Regions from separate parts of the Methylomonas sp. 2BW1-5-20 genome, predicted to be linked through region 1. Evidence: riboswitches for the same ligand, from Rfam matches in the RefSeq annotation. Region 1 holds a riboswitch; each other region holds the start of a gene.

The links. Region 1 has a riboswitch for cyclic di-GMP ahead of ACH50O_RS05135 (hypothetical protein). Riboswitches for the same ligand answer to the same signal wherever they lie in the genome.
Region 2: it holds a riboswitch for cyclic di-GMP, as region 1 does, so the genes downstream of both, ACH50O_RS13885 (hypothetical protein) here and ACH50O_RS05135 (hypothetical protein) in region 1, are expected to answer to the same signal.
Region 3: it holds a riboswitch for cyclic di-GMP, as region 1 does, so the genes downstream of both, ACH50O_RS21715 (hypothetical protein) here and ACH50O_RS05135 (hypothetical protein) in region 1, are expected to answer to the same signal.
Region 4: it holds a riboswitch for cyclic di-GMP, as region 1 does, so the genes downstream of both, ACH50O_RS21345 (VPLPA-CTERM sorting domain-containing protein) here and ACH50O_RS05135 (hypothetical protein) in region 1, are expected to answer to the same signal.

The regions. Positions count from the first base shown of each region.
Region 1 is NZ_CP184127.1:1,117,266-1,123,185, reverse strand. It holds gene ACH50O_RS05140 (hypothetical protein) at 1-1,500, opposite strand, end outside; gene ACH50O_RS05135 (hypothetical protein) at 1,572-2,411, opposite strand; cyclic di-GMP riboswitch class I at 2,449-2,526, opposite strand; gene ACH50O_RS05130 (hypothetical protein) at 2,990-4,114, shown strand; gene ACH50O_RS05125 (hypothetical protein) at 4,331-4,882, shown strand; gene ACH50O_RS05120 (reprolysin-like metallopeptidase) at 5,290-5,920, shown strand, end outside.
Region 2 is NZ_CP184127.1:3,033,864-3,039,783, reverse strand. It holds gene ACH50O_RS13900 (DUF3570 domain-containing protein) at 1-298, opposite strand, end outside; gene ACH50O_RS13895 (DUF4266 domain-containing protein) at 285-509, opposite strand; gene ACH50O_RS13890 (TlpA family protein disulfide reductase) at 515-1,003, opposite strand; gene ACH50O_RS13885 (hypothetical protein) at 1,395-2,444, opposite strand; cyclic di-GMP riboswitch class I at 2,525-2,612, opposite strand; gene ACH50O_RS13880 (hypothetical protein) at 2,662-3,510, opposite strand; gene ACH50O_RS13875 (hypothetical protein) at 4,000-5,142, opposite strand; gene ACH50O_RS13870 (hypothetical protein) at 5,742-5,920, shown strand, end outside.
Region 3 is NZ_CP184127.1:4,724,012-4,729,931, reverse strand. It holds gene ACH50O_RS21730 (sialidase family protein) at 1-207, opposite strand, end outside; gene ACH50O_RS21725 (hypothetical protein) at 204-1,052, opposite strand; gene ACH50O_RS21720 (hypothetical protein) at 1,049-1,900, opposite strand; gene ACH50O_RS21715 (hypothetical protein) at 2,095-2,883, opposite strand; cyclic di-GMP riboswitch class I at 2,981-3,056, opposite strand; gene ACH50O_RS21710 (TonB-dependent siderophore receptor) at 3,339-5,879, opposite strand.
Region 4 is NZ_CP184127.1:4,641,432-4,647,351, reverse strand. It holds gene ACH50O_RS21350 (cytochrome c peroxidase) at 1-596, opposite strand, end outside; gene ACH50O_RS21345 (VPLPA-CTERM sorting domain-containing protein) at 704-1,720, opposite strand; cyclic di-GMP riboswitch class I at 2,038-2,113, opposite strand; gene ACH50O_RS21340 (methyltransferase) at 2,440-4,305, opposite strand; gene ACH50O_RS21335 (group III truncated hemoglobin) at 4,322-4,729, opposite strand; gene ACH50O_RS21330 (hypothetical protein) at 4,974-5,861, opposite strand.

The sequences.
Region 1 (5,920 bases):
TGCGTGGGTGTAAGGCAGGACCGGATTGTTGACATCCAGGCTATCGCTCCAGGTGTTAGGCGCAACGGCCAAATAACCGGAAACACCGAATGTTTGGTTGGCTTTGGCCACGTCAAACGCACCTAATACTGCCGGAGTAGCGGCATTTTTGATCAGGTAAGTCGCCAGGGTTTTCTTGTCGTTGCTCAGACCTGTTTTTGGATATTGCCAGGTTGACTCGGCGAAATCGATATATTTACCGGCAAACACGTTGGCCAAGGTTGGTGCGTAGCCGTCGATTTTGATGAAGCGGTAGTCAAACGCCAATTTGTTGCCGTTGCTGGCAACCGGCAGGTTTTTCTCCAGCGACTGCTGACCGAAAGCCCAAGATTTAGCAGCACCTTGGTTAACGATCAGATAATTATCGTTTGGCTGACTAGGATCGAAAAATACTGAAGTTGGGCTTTTGTAGTTTTTAGCGGTTTGAGTACCTTTGCTGAAGTCATCCAAACACTTTTCCATATCACCGGAACCTGACAAATCGGTTACCTGTGGACCGGTATCAGCATTAGAAGCAACTGGCAATCCATTTTCAGTACATGGGGTATTCAGGAATTTGGCATATTGCTGCGCACCGGTGCCGGAACCGCCGATACGTTTGCAAAAATGCACCAGATTATCATCGGGCGCGGTAACGCCAGGGAAGCTGGTTAACGGCACATAACTGCTTGTCGAGGAATCGAACAATGTGAACTGATCCCAGGTCGAAATGTTGCCGGATACCAAACCGGAGATTTGCGACTTAGTCAAGCTTGGCAAGCAAGCTTCGGTATAATCCGCATTAGGGTTAGCAACAGTTGCAGTACAAGCGCCACCAGCGGTCAGACCTTGAGCGATTTGCAAGGCTTTATACAAATTGTAAGAAACCGGCACACCGAATACTAGGGCAGCAGCTGGTGTGACAGTCAGTTTAGATTTAACCTGCGCAGGATCAACAGCAGTAAAACCATTGTCGGTTTCGGTATTAACACCTACGAACAACTCAGGGTTAACATCGGAAATTCCCAAGTCAGAGGTCTTGGTGGTCAACGTTGGGCAATTGTACAGATTGGTGCCCGCGGACGTACAAGCACCAGTGCCGCTCGCGATAATAGCCAGCTGAGAAATAGGTAAGTTGCTCAGCAACGGCACCACACCTTGTGACGATCCTCCATTGGAGCGCTTACGGATCAATACATTAACGGCACCAGTACCGGACAAGCCTGTAACCTTAGTTCTGTTAACAGTACAGGTGAAAGCGGTGTAATCGGTTGTCACCGTGGTGTACTGATACTTATCAAAAGTACCTGCTTGACAAACATTGTTTTTGACCAAGCTTTCCAGATTGTTATCTTGAGCTGTGGCACCGGAAATATTCAGTTCCAGGTTGATGGTCGCGCTGGGCGCAAGAGCGAAAGAGCTTTGTGAAAAACCGCCGAGAGACAACACAGCAATCGCTGCGGATAATGCTTTAACTTTCATTTTTAAGGTCCTTAAAAGAATTGATCGCAGATTGACCGCACCGGCCTAGGCCGGTGCGGCGCACGGTTTGATTAAACAGCGCTTTTACGACGTTTGAATGACAACAAGCCCATTACACCGGACAGGAACATCCAGGCGGTGGCAGGAAGTGGCACTGCAGCTGGGATCGCATCATAAGTCAGCGTACCTGTGGTAACACCACCAACGGTGTTCAGCGTAAAGTTCCAGACATTGTCATATTCGGTATACACGGGCTTAGAAGCTGTGCTTCCGCCGACATACTCAAAATGCATTGCTGTACCAACTAGATCCAGGTTGCTAGCGACGCCCCCCATACTTCCTCCGATGTTGCCGCTCCAGTTTTTGCCAGCATATGCAGGTTTATCGGATGTCTGAAAATCGCTCAGGTTTTGAGCCACATCAACCACACCACCTTGAGCTGTATTAACCACACCCAAATAGGTAGATAATTTCTGCAGAGAACCATTCAAGTTGGTCATGTTTGCAGTTCCGTATCTACCTTGTAAATCGGCTTGAGTATTTTGCGAATTGAGCGTGGTGTACAAACCGTATCCGACAGTAGGATATTCCGCTGCAGATGAAGCTTTTTGTTGACCGCCGACTACACTGTACTGAAGACCTGCAAAATCCGCATTAGATAAAACTGAAGCGAAATTTGCATCAGTACTGCTGGAAATAGTCCAAGAGTGTGGTGCGGTTACGTCGGCTTTGAATGCCGCAACAGTCAAGCCCAAATCTAAAGTATAGGATTTGGCACCTGCTTGGTCCCACAAAGTCAAGATAAACTCTGAACCACCTTTAAATGCATCGGTTGACAATTGCACAGACGCCTGCGCGCCAGAAGCACCGACCAACAGAGCTGCCGCTACCAAAGTTTTCGTAAATTTCATTTGTTTATCCTTATGTTTAAAAAATTGATTAACACAAGGTGACAACCCAGCCGCCTTTCTCCAAGGCCCGTTGGCTTTCCGTCCTTGCCTCGCGACAAGTTTGGCTTTTACACGCTTCCTAACTATCTAACACCAAGACGGTGCCGCTCTCCCCGCTACCATTTTGTTTGTTGCCACTACCTACTCCCTAACCTCTTCCATCGCCCACTCCTTTTGCATGCCGTCCCTGCTCCTTTTTGCTCCAACTACGAGGCAGCCAATCCGTATCCAGCCACCCTCAATTGCGGCGAATTATTCCAAACCAAATCGACGGTTTCGGTTACACGACTATGACAATTTCGTGAAATGTATTACCTCGACTAACACCCAGCCGGCGCGGCCAATAAATGAAAATGTCTGAAGGAAGCCGATACTCTGCGGAATTACTGGCCTTTGCGGACGATAAGAAGAGACGGACCGTAGCGGCCGCGTAGCACCTTGCCTCTAAGTTCAAGCCTTGCCGGACTGCAGCTCGGACTGCTAAAGTTTTGGTTTAAGCAACATCTCGCCATACAGCCAGCACCCCAAGGACATTAAACATGGAAGACTCTCGAAAGCTTCTTGACCAGGCCTACACGGAACAAGCACACGCTATCGACACGGCCGGATTGGCCAAAGCCTTGCAGGACTGGTATCTCAAGTACCCGGCACATCATTTTCTGCATCCCTGCATCATCGACGGCAAACCGGCCTTGGTTTGCAGGGCAAATTTAGGTAAAACCGGTCCGGCTGCATTTATCGAATTGCAGGACATTGCCCGGCGCCACGGCCTGTATTTAAAGGAAGACAGCCGCAGCCGAGATATGGCGCCCGCCAACAACCGGCGGCGCAACGTCGGTTTGGTCTTGAGTTTTTGCGTAGGCATGCTGGCGACGACGCGCACGGTAACAGCGGACGAGTTGTACAGTGCTCAGCCGTTACAAGCGGTCGCTGGCCAACTCATCAAGCCAGGTAATCAGTTGCAGACCAACATGGCATTGGATGAACAAGGCAGCCCGGTCATCCGTCTGCGGCGAATCCAACCGCCGACCGCCGCCGAGGTACTTGCCGCATACACGGCAAAGCAGACCGGTTTACCCGGCGATAGCGCCGCGGCCGACGCTATTACAAGCTTCTTGCAAAATAGCTATCAAGCCAACTCCGCCGACCCGAAAACCATTTCCGCCGATTTAAGCGAAATCGCGGCGTATTACTCGCACTATCCGCAAATCATCAGTTTGATTAACGAGCTTCGCGGACAAAAATTAAGCCTGAAATATCAAGCCGGGACTTGGCAGACCGAAGCCTGGGGCAATCAATTTGGCGTGGATAGCGCTACCATCTATTTCGATACCCGATTGGGCGCGCAATTGCTAAACGATCCGGGCTGCGACAGTACCCCGGCCTGCGGCATCTCCCCGGCCGACGCCTTGTTGCATGAGTTACTGCACGCTAAATTGATGCTGTTGGATGCCGAACACTTTATCGACACCGGCGGCATGAGCCAGACTTTGTATCCGTTCGAACACGAGCGGGAAGTGATCGGCCGGGAAAATCAGCTATACCAGGATATGAATCAACTCGACGGCCGCGCTAGACCATTACGGCATCGTCATAGCGGAGAATTGCTGCAAGTCACCTGCCCCGCCTGTACGCCGATCAGACATGTGGCATCAAACGAGTAATGGCGCAGAAAGCTTGATAACTGTTATATGACAACGACGGGCGGGGACAAATAGCTCCGACACGCTTAGCGACTATTCCGGCATACCCGAAAATAGGATTTTAGCCAGCTTGCGCAGCCATCCGGCCGAGTCGCCTAAGCTTGTTAGCTAAGGTCGAAATCCGTCCTGCCGCACGAAAACACCCATAAAACTCGACCATTGTTATAAAACTGTAACATGAGTGATTTACTGTTACCGGATAATCAGAAGGTCAGTGACAAGGATCATCCATTGAAAGCTAAAGAGTCGAGTCTAGACGACAAAAAAAACATCGTCTCCATCCGCCTTAGCAATGCGGATCGCGATGCCGTTCGTATTGCCGCGGCACGGCTGTTCGTCCGCGAATCCGAGTTATATCGTTTTGCCGTCCGTCATCTTTTAAACCGCCTGCATCACCTGCTGGACGAAAGTTTTACCGGTTGCGAACTGCTACCGCTGTTTTTGGAATTCAGTGACGAAATAAATGCCGAATTGGGGCTGAAAAAACACCAACTATTCGAAATTTTAAACCGCCGCACCGCCGGGCCGGAAAAGTTTGTGGCTATGAGCGACGTAGAATTGCTGCTATTGCCGCAGCACGTAGTTCGCCAACGTTTGCTCCACATTAGCGATGCTTCCCCGCATCGTCACACCGACACGCGTATTTGGCTAGAGCAGTACTTTCGAACCAAATACCTATTACCCGAGAGCTTCCCGGAGCAGTCGGAGAGTAATAATTTGTTGGTGTAACGCAAACATACATCCCCAGCGGTTGCCGCAGGAGACCTATTGCCATGGGCATAATTAGTGAATAGTTGGTCACCGCTAAAGACTAAAGACTAAAGAAATCATGACATTTAGTTAAAGACCAAACGGAATTCACAAATATTGTAATTTATAGCGGATAGACACCGCTAATCGCTGAAAAACCTTGTTTGATCACGGTAATTTCTTGCCAAACAGCTTAGCCTTGCTGGCATAGGGTGTGCTGTAAAAAAACGGGGCACCACTTGGCTTCAGACAGGGAAAAACTAGCGGCGGCATAGTCACGAAAATGACTGTTTTGAAACGCTATTTTAGAGTCTTTATCAAACAAAACTTTACTGAGTTGGATCGGTTGGATTGCTCAGTAATTTTAATCCAATAAGGTGACCGAAATGAAAACGCATAATGCCGTAAAAAATGCTGTATGGGCTGCGGCTATCGCCCTCGTTCTTTCCGCCACCGCGTATGCAGAGGTTCACGTCAAAGGCGATCTATTAAAAGTACAACCCGTGGCGGTGTATCACGCCGCCAGAGGCAGCCAACTGGCGGAAACACTAGCACAGGTGGCGCAACGTTCCGGCATTAGCTTTAAAATCAACACTGACTTGAGCAGAGACCTTGTACAGCAGTCGCTTGCCGCCGACAACTGGAATACCGCAGTCAAGTCCTTGCTGGCGGGCTACAACTATTCAATTATCAACGTAGGCGATCAGATTAAAACCGTGATCGTCATCGGCAGGAGCAATGCGGCGGCGGGAGCGCCGGCCGCCCCCCAAGCCTTGACCGCAAACACCGATGACGTGATAGTCATTAACGCAAAAACGCAGCCGCTGCCCCCCAAATATAAAGACTTCCCAGCTGGTTCGGTAACGGCGATCGACCTGCCCGTCGATAAAATGATGAAGATCGATGACGGATCGTCCGTCACCTTGGATTTACCGATGGGGCAATTCGATGTCGCGCACGACCATACGGTCGCCGAGCCAGACGGGAGCAAAACCTGGGTCGGCTATCTGCAAAACG
Region 2 (5,920 bases), 1.9 Mb from region 1:
CCGGATCGGCATCCTTGGTCATGATTTCCGGGACGCTATAAGCTGGCGAGGCACCGGTATAGGTATCCCTGTCCAAGCTGAAATTCAACTCCAAACGATCGGTCAGCGGCACGATACCATCGGCATGGTAAATATCCACCCGCATCCGGTTGTTACTTTCTTGATAGTGTCCATACTCCACGCTGCCTTCGGCTTTGGTGACAGGCACCGCCGCGATGGCGTTCAACCCAGGCAGGCTAAGGGCGGCGGACGTTAGAGCGGCTAAAGCAGCATGCTTTTCAGGCTTAATTACAGCCACAACCCCCCCCGCTACCTGTCAAGCCACCTTGGGAGGCTTCCCTGCTGGTAAAAATGTGATCGCGCAGATGATTTAATTTGGGGTTAGGATCCAGCGCCATCTCTTCTTTGGCCAGATTGCCCCTTTCCCAAGGCGATACGCTGGTGCATCCCTGACAGCTTAAGGTGCCGGCTAACACCAGCAGTTTTAGCGCTAAAAGACCGATACGCATGTAGGCTACTCGGCGAGCAAGCTGGTGATTTGTTCGCGAATATGGGTCTGGTCGCCGTCGCGATAGCCCAGGTGAATGTTGCGAACCTTGCCGGTTTTGTCGATAAAAAACGAGGAAGGCATGGCTTGTACCCCAAAAGTGCTCGGGCATTCGCCTTTGGCATCAAAGGCCATTTTGTAATCCACGGGATGGGCTTGCAGAAATTGACGTGCAGTATCGCTGTCTTCGTCGACATTGATCGCAATCACCTCAAAATTTTCGTTTTGATGCTGGTTGCGCAGGGTGTTTAAAAAAGGCATGGACTTTTGGCAAGGTCCGCACCAAGTCGCCCAAAAATCTATCAGTATCACTTTGCCTTTATAGGCCGAAAAATCCAGTGCTTGCTGGTTTTCCAATACGGCGGGACAGTTTGGTACGGCTTGTCCTTCCTGTATTGCATGGCATACGGGGCTGGCTAGCAATATCAGTCCGGCAAAGGTGTTTAGGTATTTCATCGGCTTACAATATTAACGGGGTAATCGGCTGATTTTAACATCAAGGATCTCAATGCCTAATCATCAAAATTTTGGCGCTAGTGATTTTTGTCCGTTGCTGTTGCACTGTTCGCCGTCCCGCCCTATTTGGGCTATTGGTGAACTCAGAAGTTTCGTTAAGGTTGCTTGCAGTCATTGCACTTCAAATAGCAGCGTTTTGCGTTGTGTTCGCCGAATGTCGGGCGCCGAGATTTGAACTGAAATTGCCGAATACAAAGAAAGCAGGCCTAAGCCTGCTCCTTGAATCTGGATAAGCAAGTGAGTTATTGCATCTTGCTTATCCATTTTTTTAACGCTTCCTCCCAAGGTTTATTTGCCGAAAAACGCAGTGTTTAGGCAGTAACAAGGGTAATTAAGCGTGGCTTTTACGACGGTTCAAGCCCAGGAAGCCGATCATCGCGGATACAAACATCCACGCTGCGCCAGGCAGTGGCACCGCAGTAACTTGGAAGCCGGTGATGCTCAAACTACGGGCTAAACGGTCAGCTGTATAAGCGGCAGCAAATGAACTGCCTGCAGTGGCGCCGCCAGCGAAAATATCGCTGTAAAGCTGAGCGTAATCAGCCCCGTTCGCGCCGCCAATCGCCAAGGTGTAAATGCCTGCCGCCAGTTGGCCTGACCAACTGACTTTGTTGTCAACTAAGCCATCCGCACCCAGGATTGCAGTAGTGCCGCCGGAAGAGTTGGTGAAGCTAGAGCCGGTTGCTGCGTCGGCACCGGAAATTCCTGTGTATACGATGGTGGCCACTTTAGGTGTATCCAAACCGCCCAGGTAGTTGGGGCCATGAGTGTCGGTCGCGCCGGTGGTGCCGTTATTACCGGTGGTGATATTGCCGTTGGTATCGAATACGCCCCACAGCCCGGTCGGATTGCTAGGTGTGCCTGCGGCCGCGCCGCCGCGCAAACCGTTGACGCCGGCAAATGGGGACCAGGAAGCGAAATCTTTGGCAGTTGCCAAATAAGCCGCAGTATCCGGATCGGTAGCTACCGAAGCCACATCGCCCACGCCGTCATGTGAAGCTCCTGGAACAACGCCTTTGTACAAAGAAAACCCTGGGTTCAAAGTGCTGGCGCCGTTGCTGTTACTCAAGCCGTTAATGGTGAAACTTACGAGAGAGTCGCTGTTCAGGATGAAGTAACGGAAGCGGACGTCGTGGGTGTTGCCCAGGCTATCAGGATTCAAGCCAGCCAGATAACCGCCGTTGCTGGATGCGGTTGCGGTGAAGTTGCTGGCCGCGCCGTAAGCGCTGCTGACTGCAGTGGTGCCGGTGAGTGGGTCGTATGTGCCTGCGCCTTGATATAAGGCGCTGCCGTAACCGACGTGCGCCATTGCCGATCCGGAAACCAGTGCCATACCGCCCAGGATTCCTAACATAGATGCTTTTAGAGCAAAAGATTTCATAACTTCTTTCCTTTTTACATTTTTATATGTTGTCATGATTAGGTTCCCGATTAAGTTACCGTCTTAATGGGAAGCCAGTCGTTTGCAACCCGGCCATCCTGAGTCTCTCCCAGCTCAGCATCCGTGGCTTTCCGACTCCACCTCGCGGTGGATGTGGCGATAGTACCGTCCTTGGTTGAACGTCCTGTTCTATCCAAATTCCGTTAACTAAACTGTGTCAAGCGGCTTGGTAAGTCGCTTTGTTACGGCGATTGAGCCAAAAACCGCTTATGGCGCTAACGAACAGCCAAGCGGAAGCCGGTAGCGGAACCGCAGTGACACTCAAGGAAATGGTGCCGGGCAAATTGGTGTTCGGGCAGCTTACGTTGCTACCGCAATTCACGTTACCCGCCGCGGCGATGGTGTAATCGCCGGCGCGCAGAAAGTAATTGCTTAAGGTGGCAATGTTGGCGCCGCCAGTAGTGGCTACGTGAGTTTGGTATAGGATGACTGCCCATGCGCCTTCTTCATTCGCCATACTCCAATCGTGCAGGGCATCGAATTGCCCTTTGAAATTGTGAATATTGGCTGTGTCGCGGAAGGGTGAGACATGACCGGCGGCGTCCGTGGTCACACCGTTATCCACCGGCGACGCATCGTATACCGTGTGAGGTGTTGGTGTGGCGACGAAGTGGTTAGGGTTTAACGGATCGGTAGTGGCGTCATCATGCGCCTCATCGGGTAGCAATCCGGCGTACAGGCTGAACGATGGGTTTAGCAAGCCGGTGTTGCCGTCGTCGCTGAAGTTAATCGTTATTTTTGAATCCTGGGTCAAGTGGAATTTAAAAAACTGGCCTTGAGCCAATTGATGCGTATCACCTAAAGTTTGAGTCGTACCGTCATACCAGCCGTAGTTGCTGAAGGTGCCGCCATTGACGCCGCCAGGGGACAAGAAAGGATCGCTAAGATCCACATAATCGACATGCGCCGCCGCCGGCGCAGCTACGGCAATCAATGCCGCGGCGCCCAAGGCCTTTACAGAGAGCGCCAAGGCGCTGCTGCGTTTGGAAAGAAATTTGTTTAGCATTAATCACCTCTTAAATAATGTTCAGTTAAGCCAGTCTACGCCCCGACATAGCTTGTAATTCGCGTCCTGTGCGACCTAGGGTTCTTTACCAAGTCCTGGCGCATGTCAAGCGGGTGTCTTATCATTGAGCAATGCGCATGCCATAACGGTAAGGCATTGTTTTTATTGGCTTGGGTATTCGCTATTGGTTTTTAAATAATTAAACTGTGTTATATGGCATTTTGATTGTGGCATTACCCCTGATTTTGCGGCGAGTTTCAAAATGGCGACCATCGCTCGTGCATGGAGTTTTGCAAAATAGCTATGAGGTTGGCGGTTGGCGTGGCTGCGTCAGCCGATTTGGTATTATTCGGAAAGTCGGTGAGGATCTTGAGTCGACTAGCGTTAAATAGTCGCGCTAGGAATGGGAAGGAAGGAGCATCCTTGCTCCTGGTGGTCCGTAACTAAAAACCGGTCGGCATTGCGCCGCCGGCTGAAATCGCAAAAAGCTTAGGCGGCGACGCTTGTTTTGCGGCGGTTTAAGCCCAAGAAGCCTAACATCGCGCTGCCGAACAGCCATACAGCGCCAGGAACCGGTACGGCTGCGGCTGTGGCAACGGCGGAAAACTGCAAGTGACCATGCAGGTTGGTTAAGCCGAATGAATCGACCGAGCCCAGTGTGCCCAAAGAGGCGTTGGCAAGCGCGTTCAGTGCGCCTGAAGCAGCAATAGTGTAGTTGCCGGCTGTCAGAGTGATGACCAAAGTTTCTAAGGTATCGGCGGCGTTGCTGCTAAATCCCGCTGCTGACGCAGCATTTCCGTTGACGGCTTTTAAGAACGCGATGTTACCCCAGTCGCCGGAAACGTTGGATTGACCCCAGTTGGCCAAGGCATTGAACTGGCCGACATAACTTTGAGTGTTGCTCAGGGTATTGCGGTATGACGAGGCTATGCCTTGGGAATCGACTGGCGCTGTTTGCGAATCGAGCGCATCCTGTCTTTTGCCGCCAGGCACGACAACCGGATTAAGTTTTTCGTTGGCATCGTCGTGTCCCTGGTAATTCAGTACGCCGCTATATAGGCTGAAGGCAGAGTCAATATAGGTTCCGTCCGAGTCCACGTTCCATTTAATGGTGACCTTCGAGGTTTGGTCCAGACGGAAGTTGAAGAAGTCAACTTTGTGGCTGTCGCCCAGTGTGGGGTTGGTGCCATTACCCCAACCGTAGTCGGTGACATCGTTCACGTCAACGGTCGCCGAGCTGGCGGCGGAGGTGTAATTTACATTGGTAAAGCTGCCGACGCCGGTATAGGATTGGTTGGTCGCGTTCCAAAGGTTTGGATTATTTAAAGGGCGGTCGCTGGTCGCGCTGATGGCGCCGCCGATGCCGTTGGCGGCACGCTGGGCAGCTGTCAGGCTTGATCCGCCCAATGCCAATACTGCCGCGGGTGTTGCGCCGTATTGAATTTTAGATGCTGCCTTGCCGGCAGTCGTCAAATCGCCGATTTGTGCACCTTGATTGAGGTCGTAATATTCCACATGCGCGAAAGCTTGTTGGCCGGCGCCTAACACAGCAAGTGCGATACCTAGGCTTAGTTTCGCCGTTAAGCTGTTTTTAGTCTTGATGGGGCGGGTGTTTGGTGTTTGATCGATCATGTTTACTCCTAAAAGAACTTAAGAAAAATTGAATACATTTCTGCCTTCCTGGTTGGCACGCCCCCTGGTTGTCGAACGCTGCAAGCTTGATCTCTCTCGCAGTTTGCCCGGTGGTTGTACTGCCAAGGCATGCTCAATCGGTATCTGGGTTTGTTCAGAATGCGAAGGCTGGCCTAGCTTTAGGTCTGAGCTTCTTCCCGCTTCTGATAAGGAGACGATGTGAGCCTTTGTTTAAAAGCAATATTTAAGCCAGTATGATTGCGCCCGGTATATCCCGTTTCACCGCTATGTCTAAGGAGGTTAAAAATAAAACTATGTTAAATAACTACATAAATACGGCATTTGCCTTGTTTGTGCGTTTCTCTGTGTGTGCCTCGGCAAGTACTGTTTTTAGTAAAGTGCGACTGAAAGTTTTTGAGTCGGTTTGAGTTTCGTGTTTGGTGGTGCGTAAGAATTCGATTCGGCATGATTTCGCAGTTGGAGTTGGCTGCACTGTCTGCGGCTTTTGGAAGCAAGTGTGTATTGGCCTTTATTTTGCTGCGATTTGTTGCTATTTTGTGGCAAGCCGGGATAGAACGGAAATTAACTAGGAGATATTCATGCAAAAAACCGATAAAACACCGTTATGGGTGTTTTTGGCCTTATCCAGTATCGAAACTCGCCGGGGAGCGTTATTGTTGATCTGGAGCAGTATTGTTTTTACTTTTTATTGCGTACCCTGGGGGCTTTATTTTGAGAATAACGCTTGGGTTGCCAAGCTATTTTTGATTGATGATTG
Region 3 (5,920 bases), 1.3 Mb from region 1:
GACCAAACGCTCCGGATTGTTCGGATCAAAAGCGATGGTCGGCTCATTCGCGGCATCGCCGACGATGTTTTGACCGGCGGCGTCGACATTTATCTGCACGCTGGTATAAGGACCGAAGCTATATTGCGAAGGTGCGGCGCCGACCGGAAAAGACAACTGTCCAACGGCCAGCACCGCCAATAAGCGCAATGAGGGGATAGAATTCATGACGGTACTCCCACGCGCTTGCGTAATAACATCGGCAAGCCGCCAACAAACAGCCAAGCTGCCCCAGGCAGCGGCACCGAACTGATTTGCCCGCAACCGGCGTAACTGCCGACGCCCAGACAAAAATCGCCGACGTCGGTCAAACGCACGCCCTGCACCAAGCCGGCATTTTCCGGCGTCAGCAGCAAGTCGCCGCTAAGCTGCCAGTTATCGGCATTGGTATAGATCAGATTTAAATGGTCCAACTCATAGACCGCCGCCGGGAAACTGATATTGTTCTGTAAATACCAGCCGCCCGGCGTACCGTTGATCCCAAAAAAATCCCAGACTTCCTGGCGCATATCCGGGTTGTATTGCAAGGTATAGTCGCCGTAAATCAGCGATCCCCCATAACGCCCCCGGTACAACTCCACACCGGTCATTCCCATGACGCCGGTACCGGCCAAAGTTTGGGAATCGATGGCAAAATCGGGACTGGTCGATTTGACGTACCGATTCGGCGCCTGCCCGCCGGGATTACTCGCACTAATGGGGGTTATGTCGTGTACCAAATTTTGCGCGGGAATTTCGGTGCGACTGCTGTTGCCCAGGTAAAACGAGGAATCGCTACGGGTCAGGTAATCCGATTCCTGGGTGTCGTAGTAGTGCACCAGAAAATGGCCGGGGTTGCTGCTATTGCCGCCGATAAAGGCGGCCATTGCCTCGCGATCCATATTCATCGTGAACGTGCCCCCGCTACTGGCGTTCAGCAGGGCGGCTTTGGCCGCGGCCGGCAGCAGATACGCAAACCCTGCCGTCGCCAGTAGAAACAGGACTTTAAAACGATGCGGATTGAAAGTGTTCATGCCGTTCTCCAAAAATCAATTAATCGACGCTTGCGTTTCCCGGCCAAGCCCAGCCCCAACAAACCGCTCGCAAACAGCCAGACCGCGCCCGGCACAGGCACCACGGTAGTCTGCAAACTGAAAGTACCGACGCGATAGTCGCGAATGCCGCCCAGATGATCAAAACCCGCACCTAGTCCCAGGCCGCCGGAAAGACTCAAGGTATCGCCGGTAAGCTGCGTATCGACATCGAACAGATCGAAGCCGCTGATCCGAAACCCGAGGTGGTTCATCAACACCCAGCCGGAGCGCCCCGTCGCCACATCGACCAGCGTTGGGTCGTATTCCAGAGTCATATCACCAAGTAGCACGCGGTTCGCGGGCGGAGTGACGTCCACTCGATAACGCATCGCCCCGCCCAAACCGATTGCGCCGGTAGCGCTGCCGCTCAAATTGGCGGGATCAAAGCTAAAGGTCGTTGCCTGGTTTTTGCGGCCGGCCGGATTGGCGGCAACATGACTGCCGTTGACCTGAAATTGCAGACCCACAGCCGAAATTTCATCGGAAACGCTGTCGTATAAATCCGGTGTGTTTTCGTCACGAAGCTGAAAGAAGGTCTTGTCGGCAGCCGAGGCCGCGTAAAATTCTTCAAGATAAAGCGATGGCCGGCAGCAAATCGGGAAACTGGCACGTGGCGTGTCGGGGTAGGTATCCTGAATCACGCCGGCGATCAATGCGTCGCGATCCAGACTCAGGATCAGGGCGCCGCCGCTGACGCTGGCAGCCCGCGCATTACCAGTCATACCGATGATAACCAGCGTAAGTACGGCCAGACAACAGTATCGCAGCTGATAGTTAGTGATGTTCATAGTCTGTTCTCTATTACGGGAAAACGAAGGCACGCCACCCGGGAATCCGGCTGCTTTGAGCCGGATGAAATCGCGGAGCGCCGTTCGCGAAGGTAGTTATTGATTTTTTCGGTTCGCCTGTCCCTATCCTGGCGAACCGAAAACACACTCGGGACGCGCGCACGCGTTAAGCGACCCGTCCGAGACGCTGGGGTTTAGGCCGACAAAGCGCTAACTTTACGGCGATTACAGCCCATCAAACCCAGTAGCGCACTGCCGAACAGCCAAACGGCGCCCGGCACCGGCACGGCTGCCGGCGCATTCAAGCTAAGATGCCCAACGATGGCGTTTGGCGAGACCGTGGCACCGTAATTGGTCAAAAACGAACTCCAGGTCAGGAAAAATGCGCTGGGTGAAGTGGTTGGACCAACGCCGCCGCCAAAGATCAAGTCGCCATCCAAATGTAACTCGCCGCTGCTGTTTACGGATTCGCTGACGTTGGTCAATTGCAAAAAGGTGGTGGCGCCAAAACCGGTATCGTGGGTAACCAGATTCCAAATGCCGGAAAATTTCTGCAATGTAAAATCGTAAGGCTGCAAAGTACCGAAAATTGAACTGGTCATCCGGAATGCCCCGCTCAAGCCGATTTGGCCGACTGCGGTGTTATTGGTATCCATGGTTGTAGCTTGCTTGCTGCGGTTGCCGGCATAGCCGATTTTGGTGGGATTGTCGTTCACCGGAAACAGCATATGGTTAGTATTTGCCGTGCCGTTACTGGCGGTCAGGTTAGCCGCCGGGGTAGTGTTATAGCCGGCATCGTAAAATCGCTCGATAATGAAACCGCTACTTGCGGTGCTGAACGCAGTGTTATCGATTGTAATCGTGGCGTCTCCGCTAACTAACGCGGCGCTGGCGGCAGCCGGCGCCAACAAGCCGGTCAGGGCTGTAAATGCCAGCATACTGGCGGACGCGAGTTTCAAGCCATGGGTTTTCAAAGCAATCATGTTTTATCCTTAAAAAGTGGTTTTGGTTGAAAAATTTCCCAGCAACATAATGCCCAACAGATGCTTGTTGTCCGCACCCAATTGAATTCTTTGTTGTTGAGGCAACCCGGCTGTCTGCATGCAGACCCGCGGTTTTCCGGCTCCGTCTCGCGGCGGATGTGGCAGGGATGTCGCGTTCCCGGCGACAGTGCTCGGATCCTTGAGCGTTAAAGTCCTTGTGCTCCTGTGTTGAGTTTTTTCGGCTACACGCCGTTCATAGCCTGAGCCGACCCGGCTAGGCGCCGACGCTTAAACATACAGCCCGCCAAACCGGACCGAACACATCGCCAAAATGCATGTAAACGGCCGACAATCATCTAACGGCAAAACAACGCCGCACACGATTACCAGGACGACTTGGCTACTGTTAAATTTTTCAGGCCACGCAGCCCGTCAAGCGTTAACTCTTATCGCATTCAATACCTCATCGAAAATGTCAGATAAGCGGCCCGGCCCTGCGCCGCAGCCACGCGACCGTCGAAATAGCCGTAAGGCTGAAAATAATCGCTATCGCTGAGGTTTTTCACGGTAGCCGCCCATTTGAAATGCGCGGTTTCGTAAGCCAAAGCGGCATCGAAACTGTGATAACCAGCGGTTTTGAAGTCATTGTTGTTCGACAGATACGCACCGCTGCGTAAATAAACCCCAAAGCCCAAACTAAGTCCGGCAAACTCACCCCATAGCAAACGATAATTGGCCCAAATCCGCCCGCTATCTTCCGGCACCAGTGCCAGGCGATTGCCGATCGCCACGCCGGCCTTGTCATCGACGAAGCTGGCATCGGTATGGGCGTAATTGGCCAACAGATTCAGACCTTCCAGCGGCTGCCAGAGCAAATCCGCTTCGATGCCGCGCGAACGCTGCCGGCCGGCAGCCAGCGAACGTCGCAAAACATCGCTGTTATCGGTAACCGCTACCTGACTGCGATCAATCTGATAGAGCGCTAATTGCCCGCTAAACTGTTTCGCAACATCAAACTTAAAACCGGTTTCCAGATGTCGAGACAACTCCGGCAGCGGGGCATCGACAAAATTCACGAACGGCTGGCCGCGCATGCCTCCGCTATAGCTGATAAACCAGGAAATTTCCGAATTCAGATCGAACACCGCTCCCACGCGCGGCAGCCATTTCAAGGTATCGGTTCGGGCGCCGAGACCGGTCCGGGTGTTATTGAAATCGATTGCGACGTCGCTTAACCGTAAGCCGTTCAGTAAATGTAATCGCTCGTACAGCGTACTTTGCCATTGCGCATAAGCCCCATAAGTGACGTTTTGTATGAACTGATTGTTTACTCCCGGCCCCGGCGCTTGATAAGCACCGCCAAAAGTTGGCGAACGCAGATCGACGATGCCGGCACCCAAACCCAACGGACCGAAATCGCCATCGACAAAGCCGGCATCGTTCAATTCGCTGTGGTCGACGCCGATCAGCAGCTGATTATCAGTCGGTCCCAGCTGAAATTTAGCCAGTAAATTGCCCAGGACGCTGCGTTCCTGCTGCTCTTGAAACAGCTCGGCATTGACCAAGGCCCAATTGGCGTCCTCCAGCAAGGGCCGATCCGCGACAAAGCCGTCAGCACCAAACAAGGTCTGAATTTTTTCGTCGAATTCCGAACGAGCCAGACGCGCCTTCAGTGACCACTGCCAAATACGGTCGATTCGATGTTCCACTGAAGCCCAAACCGCCGCCGACTCCGAGCGGCTATCGGGTAAATCGCCAGGCCCAAGAAAGACATTTCTGCCCGCTCGAAAGCTGCCGGCAACGCTGCCTGTCGCCGGCAGCCCCTGATATTCCGGCTGCTGCCAGCGCGACAACTTGCCTTGGATGGTCAAGCGAGTCCTATCGTTATCCGTGAATACCAGCGCGGGGTTGATGTTAAAGCGTTGAGTTTCGATTACATCAATATCGTGCCTGGCATTGGTATATTCGCCGCTGAAGCGCAAGCGGATATTGTCGGTTAGCGGCTGATTGACATCGAGAAACGGCTGATAAAAGCTGTTGCTGCCGATTTTCACCCCGGCTTCGCCGAAGGCTTTGGCTTGCGGCAATTTGGAAAGCAGATTAATCACGCCGCCCACCGGCGAGCCCGAGCCGCCGCTGTACAGCACGGCGTTGGAACCTTTCAATACTTCGATTCTTTGGATATTGATCGTGCTTTCCCGGTCACCGGGGTTGTAGTACTGGGTAAAACCGTCCAGCAGTTGTTCGGAACGAAAGCCGCGTATTAGTGTGCCTTCCATGACCGGGGTGTACAGCACATTGCGCGACACCACGCCACTGACATTGCTTAATGTTTCTCCGACGGTGATATTTTGTTGATCGTCGAGCAACTCGCGCTTGATCGCCTGCACGGATTGCGGAATCTGCTTCGGTGGCGTGTCGGTGCGGGTTGCGCTACTGATACGGCTGACGGCATACGAGCCGGGCAATTCTTCAATCTTGCCGGCCCAAATCGTCGGATCAACTTGCTTAGGCTGGCTACCAAACACCGTCAACGCCTGCAAGGTCACCGGACTGGGCGTCGGCGGCTTACTCGAAACCGGGGCAGGCTCCAACGTCACCGTATCGGCATCGATAAACCGATAATTAAAGCCGCTGTTTTGCAGCAAGCGTTGCAAGGCCAGTTCGATTGACATATCGCCGCTCAGGTGAGGACTGACGACACCGCGCAGCATGTCCGCAGAAAAAATCAGCTTCAATTGAGTTTCGGCGGCAAATTGAATCAGTGCATTGTTCAGCGACTGACCGGGAATATTAAAATGCCGTGCAATTGCCTCGGCGCGTGCCGCACCGCTGCTCAGCGAGCCGCAAGTCAATGCCAGCCAAATCAGCAGCAAGGTATCGATACCTGCTCTATTGGCGCGTATTTCCCTGGCATTCAGGGCATACCAGAGATACACAGCCTGCCAAGCGCCGCTCGTAAACTGGTAATTCAACCGGGTGATCTGTGCTCTCAAAATTCTTCCTACCTGAAAAAAACTGTTTCTCAACATAGAAG
Region 4 (5,920 bases), 1.4 Mb from region 1:
GCGTTGATGACAGTCGGCGTGTTGCGCGGCTCGACTTTGCGGGTGCCGACGTGACCGACGTTGAATACCTCGCTGGCACTACGCTGACATTGGTCGTTGGCACCGCTGAATGGCGAGCTGCCGGTGAATTCGCCGCCGAAGGTGCCGGCGGAGCTGACCACATCGTCGGTGTTATACATCAACGTGCTGCTGTCGGTGACGTTGCTGAAACGTTGCAGCGGAAAATCCTCAGCCACCAAGGTGTGGTTGGGGCCGCCGTTGCCGGACGGCAATGCATCGAAGGTCTGGCCGGTTGGTAGCACCGAATTTTGTCCGGGATTGATCTGGTTCTTGAGACGGCCATCGGCGCCGGCGCTGAAATGGCAGGAGGCGCAGGCCTGACCGTCCGAACCGACACTTTGGTCCCAGAACAAGGCCTTGCCCAAGGTAATCGCCGCATTTTTATCGACGACGATAGGGCTGGCGCCATCCAGCAAACCAGGTACCGGCGGTACCGGTACCCCACGCAGGGACACTGGCAGCGGACCGGCTGCTTGCAGGGTCATTGCAGCAGACAGCAGAGCGCTGCCGCAAAGCATTCGATACATTGCATGCATAGGAAATTCTCGTGACTGATTTTTTACAAGTTTTCGGGTCCGCTCAGCCAAGCCGGACGCAAACCACGGAGGAGCGGCCTGCAGCCGGCGACAGCCAAACCAACGGTTTAAGCGACCAACACGCGTTTACGCGAACTGAATGCAAGGCCCACCAAGCCGGTCAACATCATCCAGACCGCAGCCGGCAGTGGTACCGCGTTGACGACCGTCAGGCTGGACAAATTGGACATATAGCGTCCACCTTTCAGATCGGACGGCACCACGGTGCGAAACACACCACTATTGCCCAAACCAGTGCCGAGTCCATCAGCCCAAGCGACCAAATCGCCTTGATTGCCATAGGCCGCCATGATTTCTTCCATGGAATAGACCGCTGTGTAGTTGTCGCTACCGGTTGCGATGACGTAGGAGGTTTTCAAGATGTTGGAATCGGTGGAGATGCCGGCAGCCACCAGCAAATCCCACATCGATACCCCGGTAAAGCCGGTCGTCGCGTTAACCACCAGTGAGCTACCGTCCGGTTTGGTGAATACGGTGGTTGGCGTCAACGAACCAGGCAGATTAGCCGTCGAATAGCTGCCAGGATTGCTAACCGCGCCGCCGACCGTGAATGAGCTGGAAATACCGCCAGCTCCGGCTCCTTGCCAGGCCACATGACCGACGTTCAAGCTACTCAAACCGTAGACGCTGGAACCGTCGGCGGCGATGACGCTTGGGGCCACCAGTGTGCCATTGCTGTCGCTGTAGGCGATGATGTCGTTGGCGACGCCAAAGCCGCTGCCGAGCAGGTTGCCCATGGCGTAAACCGTGCTGCCGCTGCTGCCGTTGGCCAGCACATAATCGCGCAGGATGTCGTTTTTCGCGTTGGAATCCTTGGCTACATATGAACTGATATAGCTGTATAACGAGACACCGGTATATGTATCGCTGCCGACGGTGACAGTTTTGACGGCACTGCCGTGACTGGCGGCGTAAGTTTGCAGATCGGCAATACCGAAATTGGTGGGGCTGCCGGCATTCAAAAAGCCGCTCAGCCTGACACTGGCATCGGCCGTTGCCGATAAGGACAATAAAAACGCCGACGCGATGACCACCGCGCGAATGTTGGATTTGCTGTTTTGCATAATGTTCTACCTTAAGATTGATATTGAGAGCCCTTGCGGGCGGTTAAATTGCGGCCGGGGGCCGCGGTTACTTGCCTGGTCCCACGCTAAACTTTCCGCGCACGGCAATTGCCAAAGGAGGCCAAGGCATAAATAGGGTTAACTTCCAACCTGGTATCGACAATTCACTTCGAATCTCGGCAATAACCAAGGCAGCAAGCAGCGATACGCTATTAGTGAGATGTAAAAATCCGTGCACGAAAAACTCCTGGCCCTAGGGCGGTCAAAATCAGCGATAAATTGTTTAAACACTTTGCCCCGCGCGGCACTCCGTGTTCAGAGGCAATCCGGCTAACTCTGGCGAGTTCCGTGATTTTCCGGCCCGGCCTTACGACCGGTGTGGCATGAACTGTTTTTGCGCGCCATCCGCCCAAACCCAAATGGGAAAAACGGCCTTGATTGAGACGGCGCAAAAAAGGTGGTGTCGATATAGCCAGCCTGGCGGCATCGACACCGGCGTTCCGTGCGGGACATCGGACCGGTGCATCCCTTGCAAGCGCCATCCCGGCTACTTGTCGCAGCGCTTGCCTGCACTACGAATTTCCTGGATTTGTTACCTTGGCGCCTCCGTTTGCCAAGCCACATTCCTTGTGGATTTGCCGTTCGCTGCCGCAAGTTGGGGGATTAGCGGACATCGATTGGTAAAATCATTCGTTAAGTTAATCCGCGAATTTCGGGGTCTAGTCCCTCCCCGGTTTTTGCAGCACCAGCCCGTACATGGACGCGAAGGCGTTCGGCTGCTGTTCCTCGAATCGGGCCCAGTTGGCGAGGTCGGTGCCGCCGGGATCTTGCGGAAAACCGGCTTGATACAGCGCCTGCAAAGGCATGGTCAGGCCGCGCATGGTGACGAAGCGCAGTCCCAGTTCGGCCAACTGTTGTTCGATTTGCGGCAGGCTGTAGCGATGTTCGTTGACGTGAAACACCAGATCGCGAAACATGCTGAGGTTGTAAAAATCCCGCCATTGCAGCAACGGTTTCAGTTCTTCGTGTTCGCCATTCAAGATTGCTTGGCGGAATTGCCGCATCCGCGCCGGCGTCGGCTGCCAGTTGTTTTCGGCGATCAGCCGCCGGGCGCGAACCACGGTTTGCCGCGCCGCTTCGCTGTACAAGCTCACCAACATGATGCCGTCGGGCTTTAGCAAGCCGGTTAAAATCCGCCAGCCCGCCAACGGGTTCTCCAAATGGTGTAAGACACCGCTGGCGGTGATCAGATCGAAGCGTTCTTTAAAGCCGTCCAGTTGGGTAATATCGGCCTGCTTAAAGTCGATGGCGTCGGCCAACCCCAGTTGCTTTGCCATGCGCCGGGCATAGGCCAGACTGGCCCGGCTGAGGTCTATAGCCAAATAGCGGCCCGTCTGGATTTGCCGGACCAGGGAAATGGGTTCCAACCCGGTGCCGCAGCCGGCGCTTAGTACATTCACCGGGCCATCGAATTCCCTCGGCAGATGCAGGCCGGGAGCGAAACCGGTCAGCCAGCGTCCGGCGCTCAAGCGCTGATGGGCAATAGGGTCGCGTTGCCAGCGCGGAAACGGGTTTTCTTCGTATTGCCGGCGTACTTGTTCGGAAAGCTCGCTGCCGATGCCGGTAAGACTTTCAATATCCGCGGCCAGGATGCGTTCCGCCAAACAGGCTTGCCATTCCTTTACCAAGGGCTGTAAATACGGTTTCCAAACGACGGAGGCTTGAGTGAACAAGGCACGGCAATCGGACAAGTCCAAGCCGGAGCGGTACAGCGAGTGATAGGCTAACGCTGGCTGCCATGCCGGCTCGGAAGGCAAACTCAGGCCGATATCCAACTGCCGCCGCAACAGCCCGACAATGGCGGTTTCCTGTTCGTCTTCGGCTATCGCATATTCGGTCAGCCAACTGTAGCGGGCCAGTGCGCCGATGAACTCCCACTCCACCTTGCCCGGCCGGGCAATTTCAGCTGCCTTAGCCGGTACGGCGTAAGTCAACAATAGTGCCTTGCGCAAGCGGCGCAGCACCGTTTCGAATGCCGGCAACGGAATCAAACTGCCGCGCAACAGCAGTAAAAACAACGGCATTTGCATCATCGCCCGCAACCGGCCCTGACGTAAGGCACTGACGGCTTGCTTATCGTCGCCGGATAATAAAAGCTCGAACGCCTGACGAAAAACCGAGTCCTTCAATAGCGACCGGGCGATTTCCAACGCATATTCGGAGACATCGCTCTGCGCCATCACACTACGCAATGCGCGCCGAAATTCGGCGGAATCGGGCAAATGCGCATCGCCGGCTTTGAGTAACAGCAAAAAGTTGCCGCGCGCTTCCACATCGTTGGGCAAGGTCAGCAGCAGTTGAGTCTGGTAGGCCAGAGCCTCGCCGACATCGCCATTCCGGTACAAGGCGAAGGCAAAATTCGCCAATGCCTGCCGGTAATGGGGCCATAGCCTGACTTTACGTGAGCCGTTGCCGACAACCGACCGCAACAGCGCGGCCGCCCGGCCGTAATGGTGTTGCCGCATCGCCTGCATGCTTTCGCCTAGCAGTCGGCTCCAAACCGGAAATTGCGGATTCTGGCTCATCGCTACATCCACTGCCTTAGTCGCCGGGATTGGCGCAAGAGCTCGTCCGCGCCGGGTTGTAGTCGAAGAACATCCCGACCTTAAAGCTTTCCGCCATATGCTCGGCGCGGGCAATGGCGCGCTCAGCGGCTTCCGCCGGCAATACTTCCCTGGCCGTTTGCCTGAAGTGTGCAAGCCAAATGTCGAAATGTTCGATCTGCAATGGCAGGCGGGTGTGGATGGGGTAAGGACTACCTTGATAGCGGTCGGTGTTTAGCAGCGTCCGCGACCAAAAGTTTTCGACCACACGGTGGTGATCGTCCCAATCGTGGATGGCACCGTCGAAGATGGCTTTTAGCCTGTCGTCGGCCGCCGCGTTTTCATAGAATCGGCGCACCAGTTCGGCGATTTGTTGTTCCGTAACCTCAGTGTTTTCGGTATTCATCGCGACCTCTTGGTAACAACTGATTTGCGTGATCGGCTGTAACCGATATCAAGGAGTGCCGCGCCGCAACCGGGAACATCGGGATTGCAGCGCGGGGGAGACGAAAGTGGGCCGCCGATGGCAAAGACAGTCTTATGTTGAGCATCGGGAAATCGGTTGATAGCAATTTCTCGACGTTCAAAACATCTTGTCGTTTCCGGAATGGAGCGCATGACGATAGCCCTGATCTTGGTTTGGCCGAAACTTAGACGGAGAGACGGCCCGGCGCGCCGGCGCGTTTCGAGAAGCCCAAAACGGACAGGAAGGCGCTCAGAAATAACCAGACCGCTCCCGGCAACGGCACGGCGGCGGGACCGGCTTCGGCACTAATGAAGATTTGCGGATGAGCACCGGGTTTGGTGAGTTGGTTGATCAGATAAACGACTTGGTTATCCGCCGCATAGCCGTGGAAGGAGAGGTAGTCACCTGCGAGGATGTCATTTACCAAACCGGTCGCCAGACTCAGGTCCCAAAAGCGCGGGGCACAGGCTTGGGAGACGCAATCGGTAGTACCATTGGCATTGCCGGTCGGATAATAGAAAGTTCCCGTTGACTGTTGACCGGCAAACAGATTGCTGTAGACGCCGCCGTTGCCGTAAACCGAATTCCAGGTCAGGTTGGAATTGCTCAACCCGGTCACTCCGGCAGTCGCCGGATTGAACCAGCTATCGTTGCTGAAATAGGAAACGCCGAAGTAACCGGCATGCGGCACGTTGAACTGGTTGTTGTTGGCCGGCACGCCTTGGATGTCGAAGTTGGTATACCACTTGAGTTGCACATCGGTGACGTGCCAGTTGCCCGCGCCGTATTGCGAATCAAACCCGGATTTGATCGAAGCCGTGTTGTAGGCCACCAGGTTTTCCATGGTACGCACCTCGCTGATGCCTTGCTGCGGATCCGCTACCGGAGCGGAGATCATCATCGCGCCGTAGCTGGACATGTTCGAATTGGCCTGCAGCGAGTAGCTGGTCAGAAAGGTGTCCGAGACCGCTTCCACGCTCAGAGTAGTCGCAGCGGCCAAACCGGTTTGGGTGCTTAGCACCGCACCGATGGCCAAAACCAATGCGGGCTGCTTGAATTGATGTTTGTTCATTAATAATCCTTTAAGGTTGGAAAAGTGGCTGGGAATACAAAAAACGCGATCTTTTGATT